Regions from separate parts of the Desulforamulus aquiferis genome, predicted to be linked through region 2. Evidence: riboswitches for the same ligand, from Rfam matches in the RefSeq annotation. Region 2 holds a riboswitch; each other region holds the start of a gene.
The links. A riboswitch is a leader RNA that binds a small molecule or an ion and turns the genes downstream of it on or off. The one in region 2 is predicted to bind cyclic di-AMP.
Positions count from the first base shown of each region.

Region 1: it holds a riboswitch for cyclic di-AMP, as region 2 does, so the genes downstream of both, P6N53_RS03910 (C40 family peptidase) here and P6N53_RS00860 (cell wall hydrolase) in region 2, are expected to answer to the same signal.
Region 3: it holds a riboswitch for cyclic di-AMP, as region 2 does, so the genes downstream of both, eam (glutamate 2,3-aminomutase) here and P6N53_RS00860 (cell wall hydrolase) in region 2, are expected to answer to the same signal.
Region 4: it holds a riboswitch for cyclic di-AMP, as region 2 does, so the genes downstream of both, P6N53_RS12625 (CAP domain-containing protein) here and P6N53_RS00860 (cell wall hydrolase) in region 2, are expected to answer to the same signal.

Region 1 covers NZ_JARPTC010000004.1:133,668-141,372, forward strand. The annotation lists gene P6N53_RS03885 (SulP family inorganic anion transporter) at 1-1,653, shown strand, start outside; gene P6N53_RS03890 (YibE/F family protein) at 1,758-2,918, opposite strand; gene P6N53_RS03895 (IMPACT family protein) at 3,047-3,667, opposite strand; gene cobI (precorrin-2 C(20)-methyltransferase) at 3,763-4,467, shown strand; gene P6N53_RS03905 (GerMN domain-containing protein) at 4,519-5,031, opposite strand; gene P6N53_RS03910 (C40 family peptidase) at 5,231-5,857, opposite strand; cyclic di-AMP (ydaO/yuaA leader) riboswitch at 5,901-6,031, opposite strand; gene P6N53_RS03915 (zinc dependent phospholipase C family protein) at 6,204-6,896, shown strand; gene P6N53_RS03920 (YybI family spore inner coat protein) at 7,055-7,705, shown strand, end outside.
Region 2 covers NZ_JARPTC010000001.1:166,959-174,663, reverse strand. The annotation lists gene P6N53_RS00895 (hypothetical protein) at 1-1,275, opposite strand, end outside; gene P6N53_RS00890 (hypothetical protein) at 1,285-1,725, opposite strand; gene P6N53_RS00885 (metal-dependent hydrolase) at 1,737-2,255, opposite strand; gene P6N53_RS00880 (hypothetical protein) at 2,282-2,488, opposite strand; gene P6N53_RS00875 (hypothetical protein) at 2,700-3,593, opposite strand; tRNA gene P6N53_RS00870 (tRNA-Arg) at 3,870-3,944, opposite strand; gene P6N53_RS00865 (L-lactate dehydrogenase) at 4,074-5,018, opposite strand; cyclic di-AMP (ydaO/yuaA leader) riboswitch at 5,143-5,301, shown strand; gene P6N53_RS00860 (cell wall hydrolase) at 5,309-6,130, shown strand; gene P6N53_RS00855 (endonuclease/exonuclease/phosphatase family protein) at 6,159-6,854, opposite strand; gene P6N53_RS00850 (hypothetical protein) at 6,869-7,375, opposite strand; gene P6N53_RS00845 (hypothetical protein) at 7,458-7,705, opposite strand, start outside.
Region 3 covers NZ_JARPTC010000002.1:175,239-182,943, forward strand. The annotation lists gene hydG ([FeFe] hydrogenase H-cluster radical SAM maturase HydG) at 1-893, shown strand, start outside; gene P6N53_RS01985 (GntR family transcriptional regulator) at 1,078-1,689, shown strand; cyclic di-AMP (ydaO/yuaA leader) riboswitch at 2,177-2,316, shown strand; gene eam (glutamate 2,3-aminomutase) at 2,324-3,595, shown strand; gene P6N53_RS01995 (hypothetical protein) at 3,699-3,896, shown strand; gene P6N53_RS02000 (SIR2 family protein) at 4,023-5,096, shown strand; gene P6N53_RS02005 (hypothetical protein) at 5,433-5,648, shown strand; gene P6N53_RS02010 (hypothetical protein) at 5,796-6,128, shown strand; gene P6N53_RS02015 (L-lactate MFS transporter) at 6,362-7,615, shown strand.
Region 4 covers NZ_JARPTC010000019.1:58,930-66,634, reverse strand. The annotation lists gene thiH (2-iminoacetate synthase ThiH) at 1-124, shown strand, start outside; gene thiF (sulfur carrier protein ThiS adenylyltransferase ThiF) at 135-761, shown strand; gene thiE (thiamine phosphate synthase) at 763-1,416, shown strand; gene rsmA (16S rRNA (adenine(1518)-N(6)/adenine(1519)-N(6))-dimethyltransferase RsmA) at 1,521-2,405, shown strand; gene P6N53_RS12645 (ribonuclease H-like YkuK family protein) at 2,440-2,910, shown strand; gene P6N53_RS12640 (C-GCAxxG-C-C family protein) at 2,991-3,425, opposite strand; gene yabG (sporulation peptidase YabG) at 3,586-4,503, shown strand; gene P6N53_RS12630 (chymotrypsin family serine protease) at 4,570-5,577, shown strand; cyclic di-AMP (ydaO/yuaA leader) riboswitch at 5,792-5,920, shown strand; gene P6N53_RS12625 (CAP domain-containing protein) at 5,922-6,893, shown strand; gene P6N53_RS18820 (DUF3794 and LysM peptidoglycan-binding domain-containing protein) at 7,094-7,705, shown strand, end outside.

The DNA of each region.
Region 1 (7,705 bases), on a different contig from region 2:
GGCATTATTGTAGGTATTGTAGCTATCCCCCTATCCCTTGCCTTTGCCATTGCTTCAGGGGTAAAACCTGAGTATGGTATTTATACCAGCGTTATTGCCGGCTTGATAGTTGCCTTATTTGGCGGTTCCCGGGTTCAGATTGCCGGTCCTACCGGTGCCTTTGTACCTATTTTGCTTTCCATTGTTTTGTTATATGGTTATGAAAATTTACTGATTGCAACTTTTCTTTCAGGGATCATTCTATTGCTAATGGGCATAACCAAGTTGGGAGTATTAATTAGATTTATTCCCCGACCTGTAACCGTAGGTTTTACATCGGGGATAGCGGTAATAATTTTTTGCGGGCAAATTGATACCTTTTTAGGGCTCCAAGGGGTATTAAAGCATGAGTATTTCCTACAAAATATTTCAGAAATCGGTAGACATTTACACACAATCCATATGCCCAGTGTTATTGTATCTGTTATCTGTCTAGCGGTTTTAATAATATGTCCTAAATTAGTTCCAGCTTTACCAGGTCCCTTCCTAGGAATTATAGCCTCGACTCTGGTTGCTACTTTCTTTTTTAATGGTTCTGTGGAAACCATTGGCAGCAAATTTGGTGAAATTTCTACAGCATTTCCCGAAATTCGTCTGCCCCAGATTACCATGGACCGAATAAACCTGCTGATAGGACCTGCCCTGGCCATAACAATTTTGGGAAGCATTGAGTCCCTCCTATCCTGCGTTGTTAGCGACGAGATGACTGGTCATAAACATGATAGTAATAAGGAGCTAGTCGGCCAGGGAATCGCCAATATTGTGACCCCTATGTTCGGAGGTATTGCTGCCACCGGCGCCATAGCCCGCACAGCCACGAATATCAAAAACGGTGGAAAAACACCCGTGGCAGGAATCATTCATTCTTTGACAGTGCTCCTTTTAGTCTTTACATTGGCACCCCTGGTTTCACGTATACCCTTGGCCAGTATGGCGCCTATTTTAATGGTGGTGGCTTGGAATATGAGCGAACAGAAACAATTTTTTCATCTATTAAAAACTACAAAAAGTGATGCCTTGGTATTAATAATAACTTTTATCCTCACCATATTGTTAGATTTGACCGTGGCAGTAGGCTTTGGCCTGCTTTTAGCGGCAGCATTATTTGTTAACCGCATGAGCGATACCCTCTCTGTAGAAAAGGTGTTACCAAACCGTAATTTAAGGGAAAAGGTAACACCTGAAGTTGTTAATCCTTATCATGACTGCCCTCAAATAAGTATCTATACAATCAATGGAGCGCTATTCTTCGGGGCTGTTGAAACCTTTGAAACAACTTTAACACAATGTATTAAAGCTAAACCAAAGCTATTGATATTAAGACTTGGTAATGTTTTCGTATTAGACGCCACCGCAGAGGTAGCCCTAGAGAAAATAGTAGAGACATTTCATAAAGAAAAGGGTCTTGTCCTTATCACAGGACTAAAAAAACAACCTAAAGAAATCCTCAGAAAATCTGGACTTTATGAAAAATTAGGTGAGCAAAACTTCTATGACCGGACCGGGTTGGCCATCAGCGATGCCCTCCTGCATATTGATTCAGAAAAATGTTTAGGATGCAAACATGACGCCTTTTACGAGTGTAAGGAACTTTCAAAACAACTAGCAATATAGATGCTCAAAAAGCCGGAGAATCAAAATTAATCTCCGGCTTTTAACTTCTAACTTCTATTCAATTAAATCTTTAAGTCTTGCGCCGTGAGTCAGGGTTTTTTGACTCATTTTTTCTTTTGGGCTGGTTTATCATTTTTTTCAAACCTGGTAAACAGCATACCAGACGCCACCGCGGTTATTGGGATGGCTAAGATTAGGCCAATGCTGCCTGTTAGAGCGCGAACGATTTCCGTGGCAATTAAATCCAGGTTTATTATTTTCAAAAAGGGCATTTCATAGGCCATAAAAATTAATATAAGGGGAATGGCGCCACCTGTATAGGCTAAAATCAAGGTATTTGCCATGGTACCCATTATATCTCTACCTACATTCATACCTGCCTGAGTCAATTCCTTCATTTTAAGCAAAGGATTTACCCTTCTAACTTCTTCAATGGCCGATGCTACTGAAATTCCTACATCCATTACCGCCCCTAAAGCACCAATAATCATTCCGGCGAAAAGCAAGCCCTGGAAATTAAAGTCCACCTGTTGGGGAATATATAGCAGCATCTGCATTTCCTCACTGCTGAAGCCTGTCAGTCTGGCAGCTTTACCCACCAGCATGGCTAAAACACCTGCTACCACAACACCGCTGGTGGTGCCAATGATGCCCGAAAAGGTCTTAATATTAAAGCCATGCACCAAAATCATGGTGAAGGAGGTCAAAACAGCAGCTACAAATACGGTGGACAGGATAGGGTCATAGCCCTTAAACAACATGGGCAGCAGGATATAAAAAATACCCGCCCCGGTTACGCCCAGTGAGATAACCGATTTTAACCCCTTTATCCCTCCAATTACGATCATAATTAGCGCAAAAAAACCCGTCAGATAATAAAGCTTCTTATCCCTGGCAAAATCCGAAACAAAGGCACCGGTAATCTTTCCCTCATCAACCATCAGGGATAATACAACCTCATCTCCAGGATTGACTATTACAGCCATGCCTAGTTGGGCGGGTACCATATGAGTGAGTATCAATTCTTCACCTTTAAAGTCGCCGCTGAGCATTTTAACGGTCAGAATTTGCTCCTTATCCTGGACCCAGCCTTCCATTACCGGGTCAATTTCTTGCCCTTCGATTACCTTCAATACCTTGGCCCGAACGATTACTTCCTTTTCAACTGCAGGTTCATGTATATCATTTTCATTAGCCAGGACCTGTCCAGCAAATAACAGTGACAAAATCAGCATCAGGATAGGCAATATAGCAAATCTTTTCATAACACACCCCATACTTAAGAATATTCGACAATAACCTTACTAGATTGTACTTTAACTAGTTAATTCCCGGCAACCCTTCAAAAATGGCTTTTCCGGGAATTTGGGCTTTTCTAGGGTAGTAATTTGTCTTAAATATACTCCTGATCCAATTTGTTAATATTTGCACGTCCTGAGGACAACTCCACCAGTTTTGCAGCTAATACCTCAAATTCTTCTAATAATATTTGAGCTCTAATTAATGCCCGATCCGTTACTAAAACCTCAATTATGTTAGCACCCGATTTTTCAATTGCCTTCTTCACCCTACCAAACAAATTTAAGTCAAACTGTACAGTAAAAGCTTGGGCTAAACGCCTGGTGACTAAACCAGCCTCTGCGATTCCTAAGGTGCTGGTCTGGGAATAGGCCCTGACTAATCCCCCTGCCCCTAATAACACTCCACCATAGTAGCGGGTAACTACCAGAGCTACCCTTAGTAAGTTTTCGCCCCTAATAACGTTTAAAACTGGCCTTCCCGCTGTTCCACTGGGTTCACCATCATCACTGCACTTTTCCTGATCTTCTGAAATTCGATAGGCATAGACATTATGGGTAGCTTCCCTATGGAGTTTACCAACGGCCCGGATAAAATCCATGGCCTCCTCCTCGTTCGGAACGGGTTTAACAGTGGCAATAAATCGAGATTTTTTAATAATTAATTCAGCGACAGCCTCTTTGGAAACCGTGCAATAGCTTAGCAAAATTCTCATTCCCTTCTGTCTTAAATCGTGGACACCTTTGAGGATAAATGGTATTATTTCCAAAGACAAGTGATTTTTGGTATTTTTTATAATCGGAGGCTGAAATGAAAGGAATTTTATATGGCATTGGTGTAGGTCCCGGTGACCCCGAGCTGATTACAGTTAAAGCTGTAAATATCTTAAAAAATATTGATGTGGTGATAGGGCCAAGAACTCAAAAAAAGGGGTCAAGTCTGGCATTGGATATTGCCTCACCTTATTTAAAACCTGATGCAGAGATATTGGAACTGGTTTTCCCCATGGTTTACGAGGAGGAAACCTTAAATACAGCCTGGGAAAGCAGCTCGAATGAGATATTAAACCAATTAAACCTAGGCAAAAAAGTAGCCTTCCTAACCCTTGGTGACCCAATGCTTTACAGCACCTATATTTATATATACAGGTTACTTTCTAAAAAGGCTGCCCAGATAGAAACAATTCCAGGTATCACGTCCTTTTGTGCAGCCGCCAGCAGGCTTGGGTTTCCCCTTGCAGATACCAATGATATAATCTCCATTGTACCGGCTACCTGTGAACGAAAGGATTTAGACCGTGCCCTTGCTATTTCAGACACAGTGGTCTTAATGAAGGTTTCAAAGGATTTCCCAGGAATCATTAAAAGTCTCCAGACTAATAACCTCGCTGATAATGCCGTGATGATCAGCAAGTGCGGCCACCCTGAAGAGTCAATTCATTACAATTTAACAAGCCAGGAGGCTCTTAAGCCAAACTATCTCTCCACCATTTTAGCAAAACGTTCATCCAAGTAAATAAATATAGCCCAGCCCTCTGACTGATAAAATCATCCAGAGGGCTGTGATTTATTTATTAATGGTACTTTCGTCCCTTACCAAAGGCTTATCATAAACAGCATGCCCTGTTGTTAAGGGGCTGCGCTCTACCAGTAACTGCACTTTATTAAATTCTGGCAATTGGGTAATGGTATTAACAATAGCGTTTACAGCGATGAATTCCCCGGTGCTACCCTGCATATTAGCTAAAGCCTGATTAAAGTTTAAGGTAATGGTATCTCCATCCTTTTGATAGTAGATCAATTCTGTTCCCTCCGGTATCACCGGGTTCAGCTTATCAGGCTTAGCAAGCTCATTAACGAGTGCTACCACCATATCATTAGGTTTGTCAATTTCTCTTTCAACAGGTACAAGGGCATCAGCCTGCTCATTAGCAAAATACAGGACAACCTTAACTCTTTCAGGAGACGGTTCTTGTTCTACTAGGACAGGTGCTGCCTCCTGATCAGTTTTACTGTTTCCACACCCAACTACTATAAGAGAAAGGATCATCATGACTACCAAAATAGTGTATTTTTTCATAGTATCCTCCTGAATTTTTATTACTAATGGAGTTTACCATATTTCCAACCAATTTAGCTACACTAAAAAGCAAGGCACAAACTTACAAAATATGGTTTTGGACAATCTCAGAAAAATCCAGAGGATAAGCCCTATAATCCACCTTTAATCGTTTTAATGAATAAGTTAAACCTCAGGAAGCCTGAGGTTTAACTGTTGCTTAAAGTATTTTATTGGCGCCTCTATATCGAGGTCCCCAATAGTTGTCATTCATTGAGTCAATCCTAATTCCTCTGGAACTAGAAGAATGAATAAATTTATTATCCCCGATATAAATACCTGAATGGTTTATCCCATTACCACCGGTATTAAAAAATACTAAATCACCTGGTTGTAATTCTTCTTTTTTAATAATAGTACCTGAATTATATTGTCCGGCTGCAGTGTGCACTAGGTCTATACCAAAATTCTTAAAAACATACTTAACATAACCGGAACAATCAAACCCCGCCGGTGTATCCCCACCGGAACGATATCTTACCCCAATATATTCTTTAGCATATTCCAACACTGCCTGTGCTCTGTCAACTATTCCCCTGGAAGCCAGCTCTTGCTCTTGTCTCTGCTCTTCAGTAAGGGTTCTAAAGGATTGCTGGTTTGCTGCTTGTTCAGGCAGCTCCAGAATCATGCCCGGTTGCAGATTTGTACTACTGAGATTATTTAAATTTTGAAGTACATCCACTGTGGTACCATTCTTATTTGCAATTGACCAAAGGGTATCTCCTTTTTCCACTGTTACTTGGGCTGCCATTGCCGGACTCGCCAGTAGTATTAATGGCAAAGACACTAAAACCACCCATGTCCCGATGCGCTTGCTAAATGTCAACTACACTTCCCCGCTTTCTACGCCTACGGAGTTAGCTGACGGGTTCGGACCGAAAGTAGCCCGCTACCGAGGTAGTTCACCCCCAAAAGATTGGTTCCCCCGTTTTCCCAAAAAGAAATTAGGCGTTTCTTAATATCGTATAAATTTAATTCGCCAAAAGTTTCCACTTTCCTGCAAAAACTAGATAATTATTTCACTTATTGCCTAAAGTTCTATAAAGATGTAAATATTTCTAATAATTCTTTATGTATTTGGAAACAATTAAAATTGCTTCGAAAAACACTGCTTTAAATTAAGGAGAATATCTATGACTCTATCCCAGGCTACCTGGAACTGTACTCGTCTAATGTTAAATGTAGCCCTGCCAATTAAAGCAGTAATAAATCCTCCCCGTAAAAGAAACACTCACCGTTTCTGCAACCTACAGGCCATAGGAATTTTGAAAAGAGATGGTCTTCGAAAAGAGGCCTTGTTGTTACAATCCGGCGTTGACTCCTTGAACGAAGGTGCCATCTGGTGTGATACAGGTTTTAAATACATCAGTCACTATTACAATCCCCATGTAGGTGCAGGTCTTTGGAATGGCCCGGATGCACCGACAGAGTGTCAGTCCTATTTCAACCGAGCAGTTGAGATGTGGCGGAGGGGGTATCGTGAGCAGGCAATTTTTTACCTGGGAGCAGCCACCCATATTATGCAGGACCTTTGTGTTCCCCATCATGCCAGTGGTCTTGTTTTCAATGGACACCAATATTTTGAGTACTGGGCTCGCAAACACTATGAAGACTTCGCAATTAATTCCTGCGGCATTTATAAAATTATTAATTCAGCAAGTGATTGGGTAAGGGAAAATGCATTTTTTTCGTCAATCTATTTACCCACAGTTTCGGAAAATGCTCAAATTACTTCTATTGAAAAGACCGTTGAAATTCTCCTTGAACGGGCACAAAGAACTACTGCAGGCTTCCTGCATTTATTTTGTAAAAGTGTTTTGAATTGATAAATCCTTGCTATTAAGTTAGGCTCTACTATTTACCAATTAACTAAAATAAGTTTATAATTCCCAATAAATGAGCCCTAGGTTTAGTGAAACACTTTACTAAAATCTCCGTCTAGTATAAAGAACACATTAACAGCATTCTAAAAAGGAGAGCAGCCATGAGCAGGACCACCTTTATACTATTGATTACTTTGTTCACTATAACTATGTTTACGGGATGTGCCTCCCAGGACAATGAAATCCTATTGCAAAAAACAGATACCAACTTTCAAGAAACTTATTCTGAATTAGGTAACAAGGTAATCCTTAACTCAATCGAAAGACAGCTTCCCGGGAGCAAGAGTAAGGATAAAATTATCCTATATGCCGAGCAGGCAGATGACGGAATGCCCTTGTCTTGGTCACTGGTTGTCGATGGAATTGAGATGGTCAAGCTTGATCATGAGGAAAATCTTTACGGATTTGCCGAGGTCAAATTCCAGGATTTAGACGGCGATAATAAAGATGAAGTCCTATTATATCGTCAGTCAAGTGGCAGTGCCGGTGCCAGGGGGTTGAATGTTTATAGAGTTTCTGATGAAGGCTGGGAAGAAATTTTTGGTATAATAAACCCCGTAGATCTAGAAGATGAAAGGTATATTGTAAAATACCTGGGCGATTATTATGCCAGTTTCGAGGATACTGCGACAGGTTTAAAATCTACCATTCAGTTGGATAAGAAAAGCTACCAGGGAATGGAGGAAATGCTATCGGGCATTGGAACCTGGGTAGACCCAATTGCCGAATATAGTATTGTGGATCCTGACGGG
Region 2 (7,705 bases):
TTTATGTGCTTGATAGGCAGATTCCCTTACCCCATCCCAACCAAATCGGGAGGCCACATTATGAGCCAATTTAGATGTCCTCATGCCAAAGTCTCCGGCTTTTTCTATAAATTCGCCACCATTTAAAGTCAGGGGGTTCATTACAGCCTTTGCTCCAGGAACGACCCAAATAAATATTGCCACTACATCCATAACGACAATGATGATTAGGTTAACTAACATAGAACTAACCCCAACCACCGCTGCTGGGCTTCCTACTGTTTCATTAGCATCACTAATAGCCACCATAAAAATCCACCCTAGAATAAAAATAAGTTGCAACAATAGTGTTCGGAAATAAAAGTTTACCCAACCAGCTAGAGGAGCCCATGTCCCAGTAAGAGCCGCCCCGGTGAAGTAGCCAGGTGCGGTAATAGCCAATAGGCATAAAACCAAGTATCTGAGACCTATAATAACTGACAGAATTGCTATAAAAAAGCTACCAAAACCACTTAATAGAATTCCTCCGGCTGCCCCTAGAAAATAATTAACACTGTGCCCCTGGGTAACGGCAGAGGCGATTTGTTCCGGAGGAATTAGTGTCGCAAGTAATATTATATTTCCATCAAATACGCTGGATTCGGGGTTACCCAGCAACGAGCATTTAGCCCCCAGCTCCATAAGATATTCCCGCACAACTCCAGCTAACGTAAAATTAAAAAAACTCACAAAAAATTCGACGAGGTATAACGATGAAATAGATGCCAGCAGGGCACCACATAAAACTTTTAAAGGTTTAGCGATATCAGATAATCCTTTGGCAGACATTATTCTGACCCCAGAAATGAGAACAGCCAGAGCAAACAGGCCTAAGCTGAAGAAAAACATTGTACTCCATCCCGATCTAACCCATTCCTGACCGGCAACAGACGGAGTAAAAAGAAATGCCCTCCCAAATACTCCTAGAACAGGTTGTAAAGCATCATCAATAATGCTATAGATCCAGCTCTTTATAGCTTTTAAAAGCAATTTTCCAGGTATTAAATCTTGTACAGTCTGGATGAATGCATCAATTTTTTCAATTAAGCTGGAAATTAACCCGATGCTTAATCCGCCTCCACTGCCGTCCTCATCATCCTCACTGTCACCGCTATCACTTACTTGACTTGATGATGTGTCTTGTTCAGCCATCGAAGCTTTAGGTATTGCCGTACATAAAATAGTAGAGAAAACTATTGCCCATAGAATAATTAAAATGCCAAGCTTAAATATTTTTTGCTTTTTTATCTTCATCACCCTCCCTAGTTATTTACCTGAGAGAGCATTAATCACCGGGACTAAAATCTTATCCCAGATGGCAATCAATACAACATACCATACACCAGTCAGGGCAAGTAATAATATCAAAGCTGCTACACCTATAGCGATAAACCGCCCCTGTTGAGTCTTTAAGTCTTTTTTACCTGAGATCAAATCTTTCAAGTCCCAGACCAACATTAATACAGCGTAGCCCAGAAAAACAACTGAAACAAATCCTATCAAAATATTTAGCGCGGCTATGAATCCCTTACCAGAGTCACTGGATTTGTTCAAATCTGGTTTAAATAGTCCCGGATCAGGAAGGCTAAATCCATCATTTGCTGCCATCACTGGCGTTACTATAGAGACTAGAAATATAGCTAAAAAAGCCAACAAAATAATAAAGAACTTTTTATTTTTACGTATTTGGAAAATATTTTTCTTCATTACTCTCACTCCTACATAAACGATTTAACTTTGTCGCCCAGCAGCAGCCAAACAGTTAGAAACCAGAGCATCGGCTGGAATATACCCTTCTCTATTTTTGAGCCTGTAGTAAAAGAAAACGGCCATGGTAATATCCTGGCCAATGATAGTTTTACATTAAGGGGCCACAGCCATTGAACTCCCTGGGGGTTGATTGTATCAACAAGTGGATGGCTTAAAGCTCCTGCAGTAAAAGCAAACAAAACTTCTTTTGGAAGACCTGGCCAAAAAAGATATAGCCCTGCCGATAATAACGCTATCGCCGCAAGGCTATGTAAAAAACCCCTATGTGAAGTTATAGCCCCAATTATAAAGCCCGATCCGGGAACTGTTCGACTTGCCTTTGAACCTCTTTTATCAAAGTCTGGTACTAGGGATGCTAACATTGAAGTACCTATAATCAGTGGCCATAGTTTTGGTGGGGCAGAAGTTAACTTTACCACCATAGCCCCGGCCAAGGCACCGGCGGCAATATGTGTGGGGTACAGCAAAATAACCACATCCTTAATAATAATTCCTAAGCTATGTAACTAGCTATTTCCCGTAATCGACCTGCCTGGTCCACCTGGTACCTTCTCCATACATTCTTTTCTTCAGGACCTTCTACTGTAAGGGTAACTCCTGGGGCGGCCAGCCCGCTCTTACGAGCAGCGTCTTTATGGGTCTCTGCTCTTATGGTGATAGATTTTCGAGCTTCAAAGCATTTTACTGTAAACGCATACATTTTCGCTTTCCCCCTACTCCTTTTGAGTCTGTTGCAGCACCGGTGTCTACGGTAGTAGCGGTGTAGTTGAGAGCGAAAATAACTTTTGGTATGTAATCTGACCATGATCTTAAACTCCTTTCTTTTCTGAGTAAGTAGCCGTAAATAAAAAAACAGCCCTTTTTAGGACTGTAATTTTTTACCCTTTCTTATTTCATTTAATTGAATGTAATTACGCTGAATAGGTATCCTGTATTTCACTCCAGCTTGCTGACACTTTCTTGAGCAACTTTTTTGACTCATTCTCTCTTTCCTTGGATTTTTCAAACAAGGACAAATCACAATATTGAAGAACGGTTTCTCTTATCAATTCTTCAATAATTTCCGGCTTAAGTGCATCCAATTCCCAACATTCATGCCCGAACTCTCGTATATATCCATGGCAACGGCTGTCGGTAAGTTTTGTAGGGTTAGGAGGGGGATTGTACTTCTCTATCTGATCGATATTTAGAGCTATTCGCATGAATTTAGGATAGACACCAAATGTGTTTAACCGATCCACTATATCTCTACTCATATCTTTACCGCTTGGATCATGGTCACCCAGGTGAATAATAACAATCCCCTTATCTTCTCCAAGCCTCTCCAACCTCTGTGCAGCTCCCCACATTTCTGATTGGCTTACATAACCCCTGCAAGAGAAAAATGGAACATCCAGCCTACCACATATCTGCCCCACGACTCCTACTAGCGCGTCTTTCTCAACCCAAACCTCAACGTAGTTATCCTGTTCTTCCCACTTGTTATAAGCAAATTGGTTTGCACAAGCTTCTATAATTTCAGCCGGTGAACTCCAATGGTTGTTTTTTCTTAAATTTCTTGTGCGGTCTATAATTGCATTCCAATCAATGAGGCCAGCCATTCTACCATCAGATATTAAGTTTCCAAGGTTTTTATAACTACGCTCGTTGTTCGGTATAACATCTCTTGCAACTAATTGGTAATACACTTGTCTTAAGGTCAGGTCATAACCCTTTGAATGGTATTCTTCGATAATTCGATTAACGCGATTAATTAAAACAATTCTATCTTGCCTAAAGTTTTTTTCCTGGTAACAAATCTTCATTTTCATGCCTCACTTTTAGTTCCAAGTACTGCTTAAGCACATCTAACAGAGTTTTAAATCACCTACTGTCCCAATCATTACTTCTTCCCTTATATGTCCATTAATAAAAAACTCCTGCCGTTACTGCTCGGCAAGAGCTTATAGTTGTCAATCTGTCAGGCTGGTTGTCAATCCGTTAATGGATTTAACGGGAACTTTTGGGAACTATTGCCTTGTCCTCATCAAATATAAAAGCCCGTGAAATCCAGTATTTTAAGGACTTCATGGGCTTATCAGTGGTGCGCCTGACAGGAATCGAACCTGTGCACCCGGCTCCGGAGGCCGGCGCTCTATCCCCTGAGCTACAGGCGCATAAAAACTTCGCTATTACATTATAGCAACAATTATGAATTTTGCAAGGGTTAATACGGAAGGATAGCAACTAAAGAATAATAACATATTTTTCACACTCACACAATAGGGGGTTGAGCCAGGCCGGCTTTAAAAGCCGGCCTGCTTAATAATATCCTTTAAAAGTTTGGCAGATCTCCTTAGGGCGTCCTCTTCCTCAACAGATAAGGGTAATACTACTGTTTCGGCACGTCCAAGACCGTTAACGATACAGGGTAAGCTTAAACAACAGTCCTCAATTCCGTAAGAGCCTTTTACTAATCCTGACACGGTTAGGATGGAGTTTTCATCCCTTAAGACGGCCTCACAAATACGCTTGATAGAAAGGGCAACGGCATAATAGGTGGCCCCTTTACGCTGAATTATTTCATAGGCTGCGGTTTTTACTTGCTCGGCAAGCTGTTCCCTATTCAGGGGAGCCAATCCCCTGAGCTGGAAAAAATCATCTAGGCTGACGCCCGCTATATTGGCAGAACTCCATAGGGCAACCTCTGAGTCACCATGTTCACCCACGATGTAGGTATGGACATTCCTTGGATCAACCTGACAGTGTTGTGCCAGTGCAGCTTTAAATCTGGAGGTATCCAGCACTGTTCCCGAGCCAAAGACCTGATTGGGTGGTAGCTCTGAGGTTTTTAAAGCAATATATGTAAGTACATCTACAGGATTTGTTACCATAATGAGAATGGATTTTTCACAGTACTTTACAAGTTGTGGCATTGCTTGCTTTAGTATAGTTACATTTTTCTCCATTAAATCCAGCCTGGTTTCTCCAGGTTTTTGGTTTGCCCCTGCAGTGAAGATTACTATCTGGGCTCCCTGGCAGTCTGCATAGGTTCCTTCATAAACGTTAATTGGTTTTGTAAAGGCAGCGGCATCTCCCAGGTCCATAGCTTCACCCTCAGCCTTTTCCCTGTTGATATCGATAAGAACCAATTCGCTGGCAATCCCACTGGCCATAATGGCAAAGGCTGTTGATGCTCCCACCTGACCCAAGCCAATTATGGCAATTTTGACCCCTCTCCTAAAAGCCACAATTAATCACTCCCCCCGCGAAATATTGCTAGTATCTCCTTGTTTTACTTATTGTATTAGGTCCACTTCCAAATTTTGTGGGTAGACGTATTAATTGAAAGATTGTACAATTGTTGTTAACTTATTGGTTAATAGGCCGAATCTCCAAAAACTGGAGTACGGGGGACTAAATATTTACGGGGTGAATCCGCAACCTTTTTCAGGGGGTGTCTACAGGTGCGGTAGGGGTGCCCTTCCAACCCGAACCCGACAACTAACCTCGAAGGCCAAGAGGAGGGTAACTGTACTTAATGAACATTTCTAAACGTATAAAACGTTTGGTTGTTGCCTTATGCTTTGTGGGTCTGATGACTCCTGCATTTGCAGCCTATGGTTATGATTATACGGTTCAAACAGGTGATTCGCTCTATATCATTAGTCAAAAGACCGGTGTAGGTATTGATGCCATAAAAAGCAGCAATAAACTGACCGGAGATTTACTTCAACCCGGACAAGTTTTAAATATTCCTGATAGCCAGGCTAAGCAAGCCACCCCACAACAAACTGCTTCCACCTATACTGTTAAAGCTGGAGATAGTTTATTTACAATTGCTCAGAACCAGGGTATTAGGCTTGAAGCCTTGATTGTTGCCAATAGTATTAGTGGAACTTTGATTTATCCAGGTCAGCAACTAAACGTTCCTGTGGCTGCCTCCCGCAGTGCAGGTGCAGTAGTTGAAGTCAGTCGAAGTGCAAAAAGGCCTGTTATACCCTTCACTGATGAGGACTTCGATCTTTTATCCAGATTGGTTAACGCAGAGGCCGGCGGTGAACCATTAGATGCACAAGTTGGTGTTGCAGCGGTGGTTATAAACAGAGTGAGAAGCGGTATTTTCCCTAATTCAATCAGGGAAGTAATTTATTCACCAAATCAGTTTAGCCCCGTAAGAAACGGTTGGATTAATCGCCCTGCTACTGAGAAATCTAAAGAAGCTACCCTGGACGCCCTGTATGGAAGTGATCCTACTAATGGTGCTTTGTATTTCTTTGATACCTCTACAAGAAATACTTTCCTGCGCTCACTGCCTGTGGCAGCTACCTATGGACAAATGATTTACGCTAATGCTAAGTAACAAAGGCGCCGAATAATCGGCGCTTTTATTATTTTATAAGCCTTATATCACATATCACTGCCAGGTGATCTGAAGCCTGGGATTCCACTGTAAATGCCGACATTACCTCCCATTCATGGGATACAAAAATAAAATCCAATTGTTCCTCAGGCTTTTGGGCCGGAAAAGTCTTTAAAGCCCTTGCTATTCCTGTGGCATCTTGGAGGAACGAGGTTATTAGTTCATACTCAGGTGAATTTCTATCAGAGTTGAAGTCGCCCACCAAAATTGAGGGGTATCTTTTTTTAAAAATAATATCAAGGACTTCCTGGGCCTGCTTTTTCCTTTCCATTTTGCTGAGTCCTAAATGGGTGCAATAAAAGGCAATTGGCGGTACACCTCTTATATTGATTATTGCCTCTATCAGTCCCCTCTGTTCACCGGTGCTGGTCAACAGGTGGTTTTCCCATTTCACTATAGGCCAACGACTTAGCACTGCATTACCGTACTTTGCAGGGCTCCATTTTAGTGTAGATCCGTAGACCCATTGCCTTTGTAATAGCTTACCCAATCGTCTGGCCTGATGTCTAAAACAACTTCTAGGAAGATATTTGTCCACTTCCTGAAGCCCCATTAGTTGCGCTCCTGAGCAGGCAAGTACCGCTGCTACCCTGTTAAGGTTAATCCTATTGTCTGTACCCTGGGCATGATGAATATTATAGCTTGCAACCCTAACTGTTTCCACATATTCACCCCCGGTCAGATAAGAAATGTATCTCGACCGGCTTTTCTGGTTGAGTTTAATAAATCAGCTAAATGGGTCATCAATCCTCGTATATTAAGATCCGGTGGTATATTTGCAGCTTTATTTGCCAAACTAACCAGTCCTTTATCGATCCCTTTGAGCAAAAATCCTTCCCGGGCTGCCACTGGACTTATCAAAGAATTGTTATCTTCTATAAGCCCCCTGTCAGGCAATAATAGCAGGTTACGATAGTATATCAAGTTACCTAGCTGTTCCCAGGTGTTTTGCTTAAAGCCAATAATTGTAATGTTTCCATCATCCCAAAGTATTTCAAAGGTTATCAGGCAAATACCCAGACTCTTAATAATTACCAGGTTCCAGTCTAACCTATAACCAACCTCTCCGCCCATGGCCTGCCTTTCTGCATAACCAGCCATTTCATTTTTTATAGCTGGAACTACTAAAAAACAGGTATCGCCCAAAGTACCTATAATATCTGGATATACAATTAATCCGCCCATAGCTTTCCCTCACTAACCCAAAAAAGGGCCTTCCTATTTAGCTGGGTTAAAATATGCTATGCGCTGCTTATAAATGCTGTTACTATTTATGACTTCGGTTAAACTCCTGGGCCCAGATGTTATATTCCTCAAGTAAGGTCAGAACCTTAGCATAGGTGCTGCCCTCAGTGTCTAGGATACGGGTCGCAAAGCCAATGCCTGAAATAAAACCCGCACTCATTCCCCTCTGAAAATCAGTCCCATGATGATGTTGTTGTTCATCCCTGGGATTTTTTGAAGCAACATCCTTCAGCTCAGCAATCTTACGGCTGAGTACCTCTAGGATATATG
Region 3 (7,705 bases), on a different contig from region 2:
TGAAGGATGCAGGCATTGGTACTTATATTTTATTTCAGGAAACCTATCACCGGGAAACCTATGAAAAAATGCATCCCAGCGGGCCTAAGGCTGACTATGACTGGCACACCACAGCCCACGACAGGGCTATGCTGGCAGGTATTGATGATGTAGGCTTTGGTGCTCTATTTGGCTTGTATGACTATAAATTTGAGGTTATGGGACTGATGATGCATGCCCTGCATCTTGAAGAACGTTTTGGGGTAGGGCCTCATACCATCTCAGTACCCCGCCTTCGACCAGCCAGTGGTGTGGATTATGATAACTTCCCATATCTGGTTAATGACGAACAGTTTATGAAACTGGTGGCAATTATTCGCCTGGCTGTACCCTATACCGGAATGATTATTTCTACCAGAGAACGTGCTGAATACAGAGATATGCTGTTAGATCGCGGGATTTCCCAGATATCCGCCGGTTCCTGTACTGGTGTAGGAGGATATAAAAAAGAGGCTGATAAAAAGAATTCCCTTAAACTTGAGACTGCTGGGTGTGATGAGGAAGATGCCCCTCAGTTCTATGTAGACGATCACAGAACACCGGATGAGGTGCTCCGTGGAGTTTGTCAGTCAGGCTGGCTGCCCAGCTATTGTACCGCCTGTTACCGCAAGGGCCGTACAGGAGATCGCTTTATGGCCCTGGCTAAAACAGGAGAAATACAAAACGTTTGTCAGCCTAATGCCATACTAACCTTCAAAGAGTACTTAATGGATTATGCTTCCCCTGAGACCAAGGAGGTTGGCGAAGAGACAATCCGTAAACACCTTGGCGAAATAAGTAATGAAAAAATTAGGGCCGTTACCGAGGAGAGACTAACGCAAATTGAAGCTGGTGTGAGGGATCTTTATTTCTAGAGCTTATAACGAGCCGCGGCTGCCATTAATTTTGGTACCGCGGCTTTAGCTATATATTTGATGATTATCTCCAAAACTGTATTTTTGTACTGACTTTGACTTATTTTTTACTTCTACACTTTTTTATTTCATCTGTCCCGGCTATAATAGGATATTATCAAAGCTTTTTCTGGAGGGTACCTTTTTGCCGAACAGTGAAGTACACTTAGCAAGATATATTACTATTGCAGCAGATATTGCAGATCGCATTGTGCGAGGGGAATACCAGGAAGGACAAAAGATATTTGGCCGATCTACTTTAGCGGGTAAATATAATGTTTCGCCGGAGACAATACGCCGGGCCTTAACCCTTTTACAGGAAGTAGGGATAGTCCAGGTGGCTCCGGGAATTGGCGTTGTGGTTCAATCTGTGCCGGCTGCACAAAAGTATATGCAGGATTTTGATCAGCGCAGGGTATTGGCAGGTATCCATGAGAGACTCCATGAATTAGTTAGGGAAAGGGATAAAATTAACGACGAAATATCTAAGCTAATGGAAGAACTCATGGAGCACACACTTCAGTTGGAGACCCGTCTTTACAAGATCGAGGAGTGGAAGGTGTTAGCTGAATCTCCCTTGGTGGGTCTTTCCTTGTCAGAATCTAGATTAAATGAAAGTAGAGTTTTAGCTATCCAACGAAAAGGTGAGGAAGAAATAGTCGATCCTGATCCCGACAGGGTGATTCAAGGTGGAGATATCTTAACTATTTATGGAACGGTTAATCCAGAATGTAAGGATGGCTTAGTAAGGGTCTAACAGATTGTTAACAAGGTGTGATAAACACCTTGTTCAGCCTGTTGAAAAGGATTCAACTGGGTTTTAATAATCCCGAACAGCGACATTCGAAGCAGTGGAAACAGCGCTTCGCGAAGCTGAGGATGCGAAAATGGGTGAGCGGACATGGATGTCCGCGAAAGCCTGAGGTAAACACGATGTTTACTCGAAGGCGGCCCATTTTCGCACGAAGCAAGGGATTAGCGCTGTCCACTGCGGAGAGAGGAGTCGTGAGGGATTATTAAAACCCGAATATAGGTAGTTTCTCGACAATCTGAACAAGGTGTGATAAACACCTTGTTTTTTTTTTGGACTTGTCATTGTTATCCAAAGATGCAGGTGATTACTTCAAATAAATATTAAAAGTTTCTTAAGAATACTTAAGTTGACCATGCATGACATTGTATACAGGCAACCTTTATGTTAAAATTAAGTTGTGGCAACTTGCTAGTAATATGATGTTGCCTGTAAAAATATGTTGCTTAATCCTGATAACAGGAGCGGAGGAACCGACCTTTTGGGGTGAATCCAGTACCAGGTACTGGTAGGGTTTTATCCTTTCGACCCGAACCCGTCAGCTAACTTCGTAAGCGATAAGAGAAAGGGAGGTATGTTTATGTCCGTAAATTTGAGACATGAAGAACTACAGCTGGAACAGGAGAAAAGAAGAGTAGCTTTAAGAAGAGCCAGGGAACTCAAAGCAAGAATTGATGGTTACTTAAAAGAGAAACAAAACATACCTAATGGGTTTGAGATTCAGGAAGAGTATTGCCAAGCCAAAGCAGCTATCTTGAACTATTTTCAAGCAGGCGAAGAGCAGTGGAAAGATTGGCATTGGCAAATGACAAATCGTATTAGGGATGTAAAAGTGCTAGGAAGCCTACTAAAGCTTACCTCAGAGGAACTTGAGGACATAGACAAGGTTGGCAGGCACTATCGCTGGGCAGTATCACCCTATTATCTAGCACTTGCCATAGCCGGTGGAGTAAAAGGTCCTGTATGGGTTCAGGCAATACCCAGTATTGAAGAAACAAAGGATAGGTATGGTGCCGAGGACCCTATGGGAGAAGAGTTTACCTCACCTGCCCCAGCTATCACCAGAAGATATCCCGACAGACTCATTATTAATGTAACTAACCAATGTGCCATGTATTGCCGCCATTGCCAACGTCGTAGAAATATTGGTGAGATAGATGTGCATAAGCCGCGGAAAGCACTGGAGTCAGCAATAAAGTACATTAAGGAAAACACTGAAATTAGAGATGTACTTATTACCGGGGGAGATGCACTGCTCCTATCGGATAAACAAATTGACTGGTTGCTGACCGAGCTGGATAACATTCCCCATGTTGAGATTAAACGTATTGGCACTAGAACTCCTGTTACCATGCCCCAGAGAATAACGCCAGAATTATGTGCAGTTCTAGAAAAACATCCGCCCATTTATATTAACTCTCAGTTTAACAGCCCCTTAGAAGTTACGCCGGAGGCAAAGGAAGCCTGCGATAGACTCATTAAAGCTGGAGTTGTACTTGGCAACCAAGCAGTTTTATTAAAGAACGTAAACAACAATGCCAATGTAATGAAGAAACTAAATCAAAGCCTATTAAAAATTCGTGTTCGGCCCTACTATATCTTCCATGCCAAAGCCGTTAAGGGCACAAGACATTTTATTACAGGTATAGATGAAGGAATTGAAATTATGGAACAGTTGAGGGGTCATACATCTGGACTGGCTGTTCCAACTTATATCATCAATGCACCCAATGGATATGGCAAAACACCCATATTACCCCAATATCTTGTGGAAAATAAGGGTGAGCAAATAACCTTGAGAACATGGGAAAAAAGAATTATACCTTATAACCTGGGAGGTAAGTCCCACTAATAAAAAATAATCCTGATAATTTATCAGGATTTTTTTTATGCTTGACAAGAACAAGTGTTTGGTATAAGATATCATCAACAAACAGGTGTTCGGAGTGATGTACATGAAAAGTGCTGAGCTAAGGTTTGATTTTCCGGTTGTCAATAATACAGTAACTAACCCAGAGCTGGAGATTGTTGATGAAGTTACCGACTGGTTAGAGAAAGAAGACTCAGAACTGGCCAATGCCTTTGGATTTGGTATCTGCTATATTGCCTTGTTTTTCTTCTCGGCACAGATATTAAGGTTTATTTTTATATAAATATTCCCGCCCAATACTTCTTGCATAAAAGTGTTTAGAAGAGATTAACTCTGGTTAATACCAGGGTTATTTTTTTTCTAAGGAACCATAATAAATGTTACCGAAGTAAAGCCAGGGAGGAAAAAAGTGTCAAAAGTATATGTGCTGGGAGCAGGAGCGGGGGCTTCCTATAGAGGTTCCTTTTTAGGAGAAACTAGCCCTGTAGCAAAAAACTTTTTTGAAAAAGCCATGAAGGTCTTGAACATCCATAAAATAAGAGATAGGCACTTCAGAGACGGAAATTTAAAATACGAACATATATTTAACTTTATTGAACTATTTTGGGGTGTTCCCAGGGAAAAGGTGAATCAAGCAACTTTGGACATGGAAGAGGTTCTAACCCTGTTAAGTATTGAGTTAGAGGAAGATATTCCTGGCAGGGAAAGGCTGTTGCAGGCATATGAGGAATACCTCTTATTGATGGCCCTCACCTTTGATAAAATACTTTACGGTGAGCCCTGTCCCCATCATCGCAGTATTGCCCAATCCCTTGAGCCAGGTGACAATATAATTTCTTTTAATTACGAATTACTCATGGATTTTGCCCTTTACAAGTTGCAAAAACCTGGCTTGGTCTGGTCCATTAGGGATGGCTATGGTATTTTCTGCCAACAATTAAATAGTGTTCAAGAAAAAAATACTCTAAGGAAGGAAAACTCCAGTGTCAAACTTCTTAAGCTGCACGGTTCCTTAAATTGGCTTTACTGCCCCAGTTGTGGTCAACTGTATACCTATGAGCATAGTGACCCACAGGGTAATAGTGTAATTATAAACGGAATGGCCAACATGGTAAAATGCGCTACAGAACATTGCTGCCATAGGCTCAGCAGAGTAATTATACCCCCAACCCTAATGAAGAATTATCAGTCCATACCCTTTATTCCAGAGCTTTGGCGACAGGCTAGGGAAGCATTAACCAGGGCCAGGGAAATTATTGTGATTGGATACTCCTTTCCCACTACGGACTTTAGGTCTAATTGGATGTTTCGCAAGGCCATGGTTCATAATGATGCATTGGAAAAGGTAGTCATCATAGATGCGGCAGAAGGTTATCAGCTAGAAACTCTTCTCGCCAAACATAGGAGTATATTCCGTATGCAAGAGCTGAAGTTTTATCCAAGCATTTCTAAATATACCGAGGAACTAAATAGCCTATCTTAGGGTCTACAACATGGATAAGAAGAATCCAGCGGGGTAAGATAAAACCAAAGCCCACCCGTCGCTTGTGGAATGCGCGGAAAGGTTAACGGGCAAAGGTGTCAACAAAACCACTGGAAAAACCGACACCCATGGAAGGGTAGGGGGTTGCCTTTCCAATAGACCTCTGGCTTTTCGCTAGGGGTCTACTATATGGGCTATACTAATTAATATTTGTGCTATCATATTGACTTATTAGTTATCTAAAGTATAATTAAATAAAGAAACTGAATATTGAAAACTAACTGAAAGTTACCTGCGGTTACCTACATATTAACTTTCACTAGGAGGGATACCGTAATGACACAATTTGTAAAGAATTGTCCGACCTGTGGGCAGATACTGGTTGAAAAACTAGTAAATGTTACGGTGGAGGAAGATATCGCAGTCTGTTATGCAGAATCTATACCTGCCTTGGTTTGTGTAAATGCAAACTGCGATAACAGAGAGAAATACTTTGCACCATTCTCTTATAATCTATTAAGAATGAAATGTCCTGAGATTAGAAGACTATAAAGTTTCTCAACCCGGCAATGGCCGGGTTTTTTATAGTTAGAAAGTAATAACAATAGAATCAATAGGCAGCCTTAGTTTTAGTTGAAATGATACCTGCTATAATTTTATAATAAACTAATACAAGAATTTTACCAGGAGGATTGTCTAATGAAGATAGGAAACTTAGAAAAGCCAACCTATAACCACATTCGTGAAATCTTTATTTCTTTGATCGAAGAGCTTAGTGGGTCTAGACCAATAACTGAGGACTTATGGTCAAGTATTTCTGACGAAGAAACCAGAGAGAAAATTATAAAGGAATTTGTTAGAAGAATGGAACAGGCATACTCCTTTGAAATAGTTTTGAAGGAATCTCTAAAAGATAGGGAGGGTTCGGTGGAGAGTGTAGCCGGTGAATTATATCATGTATTTTCAACTATGTTCCTTGTTGAGGCAATAAACTCAAAATTGAGGGCAGGACAAGGGAATATAGAAATATGATCTATAAAGAGAAGCACGTGCAAATGCAGGTGCTTCTCTTTATAGAGGGAAGTTTCTGATTATTAAATAATATTAAATGATAATTATGTCTATAAATTTGACAAGTAATGATGTATTATAATAATTACTTTACACTCCATAATATAAATTCTATTTTATAGGGAAATTTACAAGTAATAGCAAGGAGTGTTCTCGGTATTCAAAATATTATAAAAATTAAAGGAGCTGATTAGTTGAATCAAGTTGTTGACCAAGAAAGTACAGAAAACAGGTGGCTGCCTGTCATTGCCGGTATTGCTATCCAACTATGCCTGGGTACGGTATATATTTGGGGTGTATTTCAGCCCGCCGTGGTTAAACTTTTTGATTGGTCCCAGGCCACCGTTGCCCTGACCTTTTCCCTGGTCCTTGGTATCTTTGTCTGTGGGAGCACCATAGGCGGAATGCTTCAGGATAAATTTAGCCCTAAACCTGTAATTATTGGAGGGGGAATAATATTAGGCATCGGCGTGTTTTTGGCCTCCTTTACCACTGCAGAACGCCCCTGGTGGTTGTGGTTAACCTATGGTGTTATTGGTGGTTTTGGAATGGGCACTACATATCCTACCATAATTGCTTGCTGTCAGAAATGGTTCCCGGACAAAAGGGGGTTAATAACTGGCTTGATAGTATCTGCCCTTGGTTTTGGGGGGGTAATATTTACACCATTAGCCCGATATTTGATTAGTAGTCGTGGTGTTTTGGAGACTTTTGTATGGTTTGCTGCCATTTTTACCACTGTATGCATAATAGGAGCCCAGTTTATTAAAAATCCACCGCCAGGATATAAACCCGCTGGCTGGACACCTCCAGTTAGCACTGGAGGTACCTTGACAAAGCAAAATTTCACCACCAGGGAAATGGTTTATACACCCCAATTTTATATGGTATGTATCACCCTGATGTTAGCCACTGCCGCAGGCTTAATGGTGATTCCCTTTGCCAAGGTGCTAGGCATACAAGGGGGACTTTCTGATGCAGCGGCCACCAGTGGGGTAATGGTTATTGCACTTTTTAATTCCTTTGGTCGACTCTTTTGGGGAGCTATGTCGGACAAATTGGGAAGAAAAACAACCATCATTTGTCTTTTGATAATAGCAGGGTTATGTATGCTTTTCTTAGCTAAAGCACAAGGCTACTCCGTTCTTGTTTTAATAGCTATTATTGCCTTTGCCTATGGCGGCTACCTTGGCGTATTTCCTGCCATAACAGCAGATTTTTGGGGTCTACGCAATATGGGTATGAATTATGGCATCATACTCCTTGGTTTTGGTGTTGCAGCGGTGGTTTCACCCTATGTGGCTGGGTATATACATGATACAACTAACGGATTTGAAACATCCTTTTTGATTACCGCCATTGCATCCTTTATAGGTGCTGTATTATTCTTCTTTTTAAAACCACCTGGGTATAAATCGACCCGAATAGATACTGGAATAAGTAAATAGCATATTATAGTAAAACTCCTCACCTTGAATTTTGCAAGGTTAAGGAGTTTTATTAGCATAAAAAAAGAACTGCTTGTTGCAGTTCTTTTT
Region 4 (7,705 bases), on a different contig from region 2:
GGCAAACTCTGAAGCGTCCACTAATCAATTTGATATCTCTGACCCCAGGGATGTGGGGGCCATGATTAAAATGCTTTATGAGCAGGGCTACCAGCCTGTTCTTAAAGATTGGCAAATAATCTAGGGGGCCGATAATGGGACAGCTGGAGATAGCTTTAACAAAGTTTTTTGGCGAAGAAGGACTAGCCCTGATACAGAGTAAAAGAATAGGTATTGCCGGGGCCGGGGGACTTGGTTCCAACTGTGCCCAAATGCTGGTTCGCTGTGGTTTTAGGAAACTAACCCTTGTAGATTTTGACAAAATTGAAATGAGCAATTTAAACAGACAATTTTTCTTTATGAGTCAGGTAGGTCAATCAAAGGTTGAAGCTCTGAAGAAGAACTTATTAGATATTAACCCTGACCTAGAAATAAAGTTATTTGAAAATAAAATTGAACCTGCCAATGTGGCACAATTTTTTATTGATTGTGATGCAGTAATTGAGGCGTTAGATAGCCCTGTATATAAGCGGTTAGTTGTAGAGACTTACCTGGGAGGCGGCAAACTTGTGGTGGCAGCTTCTGGGTTAGCCGGTTGGGGCCAAAGGGATCAAATAAAAACCCATAGAATCAAAGATGATTTTTTTGTGGTGGGGGACCTTGTTACAGAAGTGGATGAAAACAGTCCCCCGGTTGCCCCGGGTGTGGTCTTGGCAGCAGCTAAACAGGCCGATGTAGTACTTAGCTATTTCCTGGGAAAAAGAACTAAAGGGTGTGATTAGAATGACTGTCAAAAGGGACCTAGCTCAATTATTGCAGGCTGATATCTACGGGATTACAGCCGAGGAATTATCTTTAGGTCGCAGCAACGTTGAAATAGTAAAGCAAATGATCGCAGCGGGAATAACTGTAATCCAGTACAGGGAAAAGGATAAAAAGGCCCGGGAAAAATACCATGAGTGCATGAAGATAAGGGAACTTACTGCACAGGCAGGTGTGACCTTTATAGTAAATGACGATATTGATCTGGCTATGATCGTAGGTGCCGATGGAGTGCATGTAGGGCAAGAGGATCTGCCACCAGAAAAGGTTAGGGAGTTAGTGGGCAGTGAAATGCTAATTGGCCTTTCCACCCACTCTCCGGAGCAGGCCATGGAAGCACAGAAAAGCAAAGCTGTGGACTACATTGGGGTAGGGCCGATATACCCTACTGGCACTAAGAAGGATGTATGTGCACCTGTGGGATTAGAGTATTTAGAATATGTGGCTAATAAAATTGATTTACCCTTTGTTGCCATTGGGGGTATCAAGGAGCATAATATTGGAGAGGTTGCCCGAAAGGGGGCAAGGTGTATGGCTCTGGTCTCGGAGATAGTCGGCAACTCAGATATACAGGCCAAAGTTGCAGCCCTTAGGAAGGCTATGAAAGAATCCTAAGCTTTATCAGAAAATTATTAATGGCCTAACAGAATTTTAAAGGGGCTTTTTAGACATAGCGGGTATAATATAAGTATAAAATGTATGGAAGGAACGGTAAATAATTGCGTGAACTAACTTCGCCCGCTGTTGTGAGGCAGATCATTAATAGCCACGGCTTCAAGGTACGTAAGGCTTTAGGTCAGAACTTCTTACTGGATGCTAATATCATAGATAAAATTGTTGATGCTGCCCATTTAACCCAGAAGGATCTGGTATTTGAGATTGGACCGGGTCTGGGGGTTTTGACCAGGAGAATTGCCCAATCAGCCGGGAAGGTTTTAGCAGTGGAGATTGATCAAAATCTACTCCCCATTTTGGACGAGACCTTAGGACACTTACCAAATGCTGAGGTGGTTCATGGAGATGCCTTGAAAATTAACTTTGATCAATTGGCCGCTGACCGAACTGACAAACAATTTGGTCCCGAAGGAAAGGCCTATAAACTGGTGGCAAATTTGCCTTACTACATAACTACACCAATTCTTATGCATATGCTAACCGGAGGTTTTAATCTGGATATACTGGTGGTTATGATGCAAAGGGAGGTTGCCGAAAGGCTGCAGGCTTCACCTGGAGGAAAGGATTATGGTAGTCTCAGTGTGGCTGTGCAATACTACACCGTTCCAGAGGTGGTTATCAGGGTCCCTAAGACCGTTTTCTTCCCGGCCCCGGAGGTGGATTCAGCGGTAATTCGCTTGACCCGGAGGAAGGTTCCCCCGGTTACCCTGATAAGTGAGGAAACCTTTTTTAAGGTTGTTAGGGCTGCCTTTGGACAGAGGAGGAAGACCCTGATAAATTCATTAACGGGTTCTGGCTTAGCAAGTAAGGAAACATGGAGTGAGGTGCTGGTTGAAACGGGTATAAATCCAACCAGACGTGGTGAGACCCTTTCGTTGGATGAGTTTGCTGCACTGGCTAATACATTTGAAATGAGCATAAGGGGCTAAACCCGCAACGAATACTGCCCATGGAGGCCCACATATGGATTTTACTAGCCCATCAAAGGGGAAAATGAATTTTGAAGAGATGATGGAGGATATCTTAAATTATATCAAGGGACTTCCCTGCTCATCTTACAAAATTGTGGTGGGAACAGACTCCCAGGTAAGACGGGAAACCTGCTTTGTTACGGCAGTAATCGTCCACCGAAGGGGAAAGGGGGCCCGGTTTTTTTATCGAAAACTGAGCCAACGTAAAATCATTAGCCTGCGTCAAAAGATTTTCTATGAAACTACCATGAGTTTGGAACTGGGGGCTAGGATTACTGATTATCTGGCCAGAACAGGTATGGAAGAGTTTAATGTAGAGATACATATTGATGTTGGGCACCAGGGAGAGACCAAGGACCTCATTCGTGAGGTTGTGGGGATGGTTACCGGGAGCGGCTTTCAGGCTAAGATAAAGCCTGATTCCTTTGCTGCTTCCAGTGTTGCGGATAGGTATACTAAATAAGAATTAGATTAGATAAAACCTGGGGTAGCCGAAATTATTAGATAAAGTTTAACGCCACCATTGCAGGTGGCGTTTGTATTCTAAAGAATTTTCTCCAAAAGATTTGCTGCATCCCGGATCAGATTTGGACAGACAGAGGAGAATAATTTTTGATCTCTGGCCCTTTGGAGGCCTTCGGAAGTGCTTATATCACAGCCAAGTAGCTCCTTGCATTTAATAGAGCCGTTTCTTGAGCTAAAGTCATCATTGAAAAGCTTGACCAGTTGGTAGGTCTTTTCCCTGAAACCACTATCTTCAGCCCTTGTGCTAGAATACTTAAGACCAATGACCATGTAGGCACCGGTTACCGCTCCACAGACCTCTCCCATTCTGGCCATTCCTCCCCCGAAGGCACCTGAGACCTTCAGGGCAGTTTCTTTGTCCAGGCCCAAATCAGTACTGAAGGTAGATAAAACCGCTTGGGAACAAAGAAAGCCCTGCTCAAAGCAGGAGACAGCTTTTTCCACTTTGGACATTTTAATTCCCCCATTTCGCAGAACACTTTAAAAAAATCATATCAAAAAATCATGATGCATACAAGTCAGTTTGATAAAATCCAACCCTCCCTGAACGAACAATCACAACTAATCCTTCTTATTCATAGGATGAAGTAAATTAGGGGAGGGGGGAATATAGTTGTCTGTAATCAAAGAGGGAGATATAGTCGCCCGAAAATCATATAGCAGAGATTTGTTTTTTAAGGTATTGAGTGTTTTCCGGGGAGACGACGGGAAGGTGTATGCTAATCTCAAGGGGCTTGATATTCGCCTTTATGCCAGTGCCCTTGTGGATGATCTGGAAAAAATTGATGCTAAAGAGATAGCAAGCTACTGGACCAATACTTTAAGGAAAAATGCTGAAGTTATGGATAGGGTAATGAGGAGAAGAATTGAGGAAAGAGCACTGAGGCTAAAAAGATGTACAGACGGCAATTGTATGATGGGGCGCTCGGCAGATAAAAAGGAAGATAAAAAGGGTGATAATGTCGAGGGTTTTGATGTGCCCGGTAGTGTACTTCACCTAGATGGAGATAAGGATTACTTGGAGCTCTGCATGACCACCTATCGCAATCTCTCCATACCAGCCTATGGCTATGCAATAAGCGAAAAGGAACAACCTAAAAGAGTTCAAGAGTTACTAGAAAAGCACTACCCCGATATTTTAGTACTTACCGGGCATGATGGATTAAAAAAAGGAGTCAAGGACTTCACAGACATAGAAAATTATCATAACACTAAATATTTTATTGAGTCAGTAAAAATTGCTAGATCCTTCGAAAAGAGCAGGGATGACCTGGTGATATTTGCAGGGGCCTGCCAATCCTGCTATGAGGCAATATTAAGCTCCGGGGCCAATTTTGCTAGTTCGCCTAAAAGGGTTTTGATTCATGCCTTCGACCCAGTATTTGTTGTTGAGAAAATTGCCTATACCTCAATCCACGATCCCATTGCCATTAGGGAGATTATTTCCAGTACCATCACTGGTTTTGATGGTATAGGAGGAGTGGAAACAAGGGGTAAACACCGTCTTGGTGTGCCGAAAACAGAATTTTAAAAGGGTAGCCCTTCCTAAAAGTCCAGCATAAGATGGTCTAGGATTTTTTAGGGAGGGATTTCCTTTATGGATAAGTTTATCAAAACCCTGGACCGTGCCAGGTGGAAATTATTAAGCATGAGGAATGTGGTTGGAGTGGGAGTCGGTCACAAGCAGGTGGGAATGACCCGTACTGAGCAGCCGGCAATTATTGTTTTTGTCAAAAAGAAAGAGCCCATGGAAAACCTTTCCAGGGAGCAGCAAGTGCCATTTAAAATTAATGGACTGGAAACAGATGTTATTGAAATTGGCGAGGTAAGGCTGCTGGATGTGGATAGAAAGAAAGTAAGCAGGCCGGCTCAGCCGGGACTCAGTATTGGCCATTATCGGGTTAGTGCCGGGACCTTTGGAGCAGTTGTAAGGGATAGGAATAATGGGGAAAAACTAATTTTATCAAACAACCATATCCTGGCTAATGCTTCCAGTGGAAATGATGGGAGAGCCGCAATAGGAGATCCAGTTTTTCAACCTGGAGAGTATGACGGGGGAACTAAGGATAACCGCATAGCAACACTGGTTCGATATATACCTATGCAAAAGGGGGAAGCCCCTGCCACTTGTCCCATAGCTAACGGAGCAGCCAGGTTGGCTAATGTATTTGTGCATGCCATCAGACCCAGCTATGATTTAAAGTTTTTTAAACGGGGCGGCCCAGCTAATATTGTGGATTGCGCCGTTGCCCGCCCCATGAGTCCGGATTTAATTACCGAGGAGATCCTTGGACTGGGGCCAGTTAACGGAATTGCTGAGGCAAAACCGGGAATGCCGGTGGTTAAAAGTGGCCGCACGACCGGTATCACCAGGGGGAAGGTAACGGCTGTGGCAGTCACCCTGGACGTTAAACTTGATGATGAAAACTCAGCCCATTTTTCTGACCAGGTGATTACAGATATGAAATCCCAGGGGGGAGACAGTGGTTCCCTGGTGCTCACAGAGGGCAATAAAGCAGTAGGTCTTCTCTTTGCCGGTTCAGATAAGGTTACAGTTTTTAACCACATAAAAACAGTACTGGACAAATTAAACATAGACCTATAAAATATGCTTAAACCCCGGGACGTTGAGCCCGGGGTTTTTGTTTCATGGTAATGTATGGTATAGGTGTTTAATAGTGAGTAAAAAACCAGAAATTTCGACAATAACCTTATTCAGCATACATAATAAAATATTTACAGGGATTACGGGTTTTGTAAGATAACCCATTTTTTGTGTATAGTAAGGACAGGCTATTTAACCGGAATTTACCGGTATAGCTAATAACAAGCCGAATCCTAGACAACTGGGTACGGAGGAACCGATTCTGGGGTGAATCTTTTTCAAAAGTAGGGTTATCCTTGCCCGAACCCGTCAGCTAACTCCGGAGGCAAAAAGGAGAGAAAAGAATGTATTATCGGTTAAGAAAAGCACCTATGTTTTTGGCTACCTTGTTCCTGCTGGCAATTCTGTTGCCTCTAATGTCCCCTCAGCCTGCCCAGGCCGCTGCAGGAGACGAACTCAAAATGGTAGAGCAAATTAACCAGGCCAGAACCAAAGCAGGTCTTCCGGCATTAGTTTATGATGCTAATTTATCTGCCCAAGCTGCTAAAAATTTAAAATCTTATCAGTCAACTGGTCAAATTCCTGGGCAATCTATGCTATATCAGATTGCAGTAAACGGTGGCTATAGCTCCCTTGGACAAACAATGGTTAGCGGCGCAGACGTAAAAACCCTTGTTGATAAGCAACTAGCAAAGTATGCAAGTCAGTCCCTATTAAATAGCAAGTATAACAGCATAGGGTTAGTTATTACTGATACTAAAAATGGTTTGCTATGCGTACAGCTTCTAGCTGCCAAGAAAAATGTCCAGGTACAGCCGGCGCCTCAACCAGCGCCTAAGCCAACTCCACAGCCAACACCAACACCAACACCAACACCAACACCAACACCAGAGCCAGCGCCCCAGCCAGCCCCCTCTGAGTCTTTTATGACGGATCTTCAGAAGCAGGTGGTAGATTTGGTGAATGTAGAAAGGGCAAAGCAAGGATTAAAGCCCGTGGTGGCTAAACAGGATTTAACCCAGGTTGCACAGCTAAAAGCCCAGGACATGCTGCAGAAGAAATACTTTTCCCATACATCTCCTACTTATGGCTCACCCTTTGATATGATGAGAAAATATGGGATAAGCTATACTGCTGCAGGTGAAAATATCGCCATGGGACAGAGGACCGCTGAGCAGGTGATGAAGGATTGGATGAACAGCCCTGGACACAGGGCCAATATTCTAAACGCCAACTTTAATGAACTGGGTGTAGGGATTACCCAAAGTTACAATGGCTATGGTTATATCTGGGTACAAATGTTTGCCCGTAGGTAACGAGATATAAAGGACTAGATAACAAGGATAGACAAGCAAGCAATAGGAAAATGAAAAGAATTACCACAATAAGGTAGCAGGAGGATATATTTCCTCCTGTTTTTTTGCTTTTTCTTAAGGATTGACCACATTTTCAGCACATTTCTCCAGCCAATCCAATATATATATTAAGGAGATATTCTGAAAGGAGGCTACGATAAATGGCCATGAAGAAACTGTCTAAGTCGCGGTACCGCAAATCACGCACCTATGAAAGAGCCACAACCATGCCGCTGAGAACAGAGAAGCTCAGGGTGCAAGAGGTAGTCGCTGAAAATACTGAGCAGACCATAGTGCGTGGTACTATCTCTGTACCAGAAGCTAAGCCAGAGGTTGACAGGGTCCTTTCAACCTATGCAGTAGGAAGGCTTAAAAAAGTAAACATAATTCCCAACAAGGTAGTTGTTGAGGGCGTTTTAAAGCTGGAAGTTATGTACGAGGCCTTTAAGAAGGATCAGTCTGTTCACACCTTTCATGAGGAACTAGACTTTACCGACTTTGTTGATGTTCCAGGTGCCAGACCGGGCATGGAAGTTGAAGTTGACATTGTAGTAGAGGATGTGAGCCTGACCAGAGACCCCAAATGTGCCGATGATTGGGATGTTGCTGCGGTAATAATGGTTACTGTAAGGGTAACTGAGGAAGTTGAAGTTGACGCCTTGGTGGAATGTCCAGAAGGTTTTGAGTGTGAATCTGAAGTTATGACTTTGGAGCATGTTGTTGGTTCCCGGACAAAGCAGGTACTTATCGACCAGGAATTTGAACTACCCAGG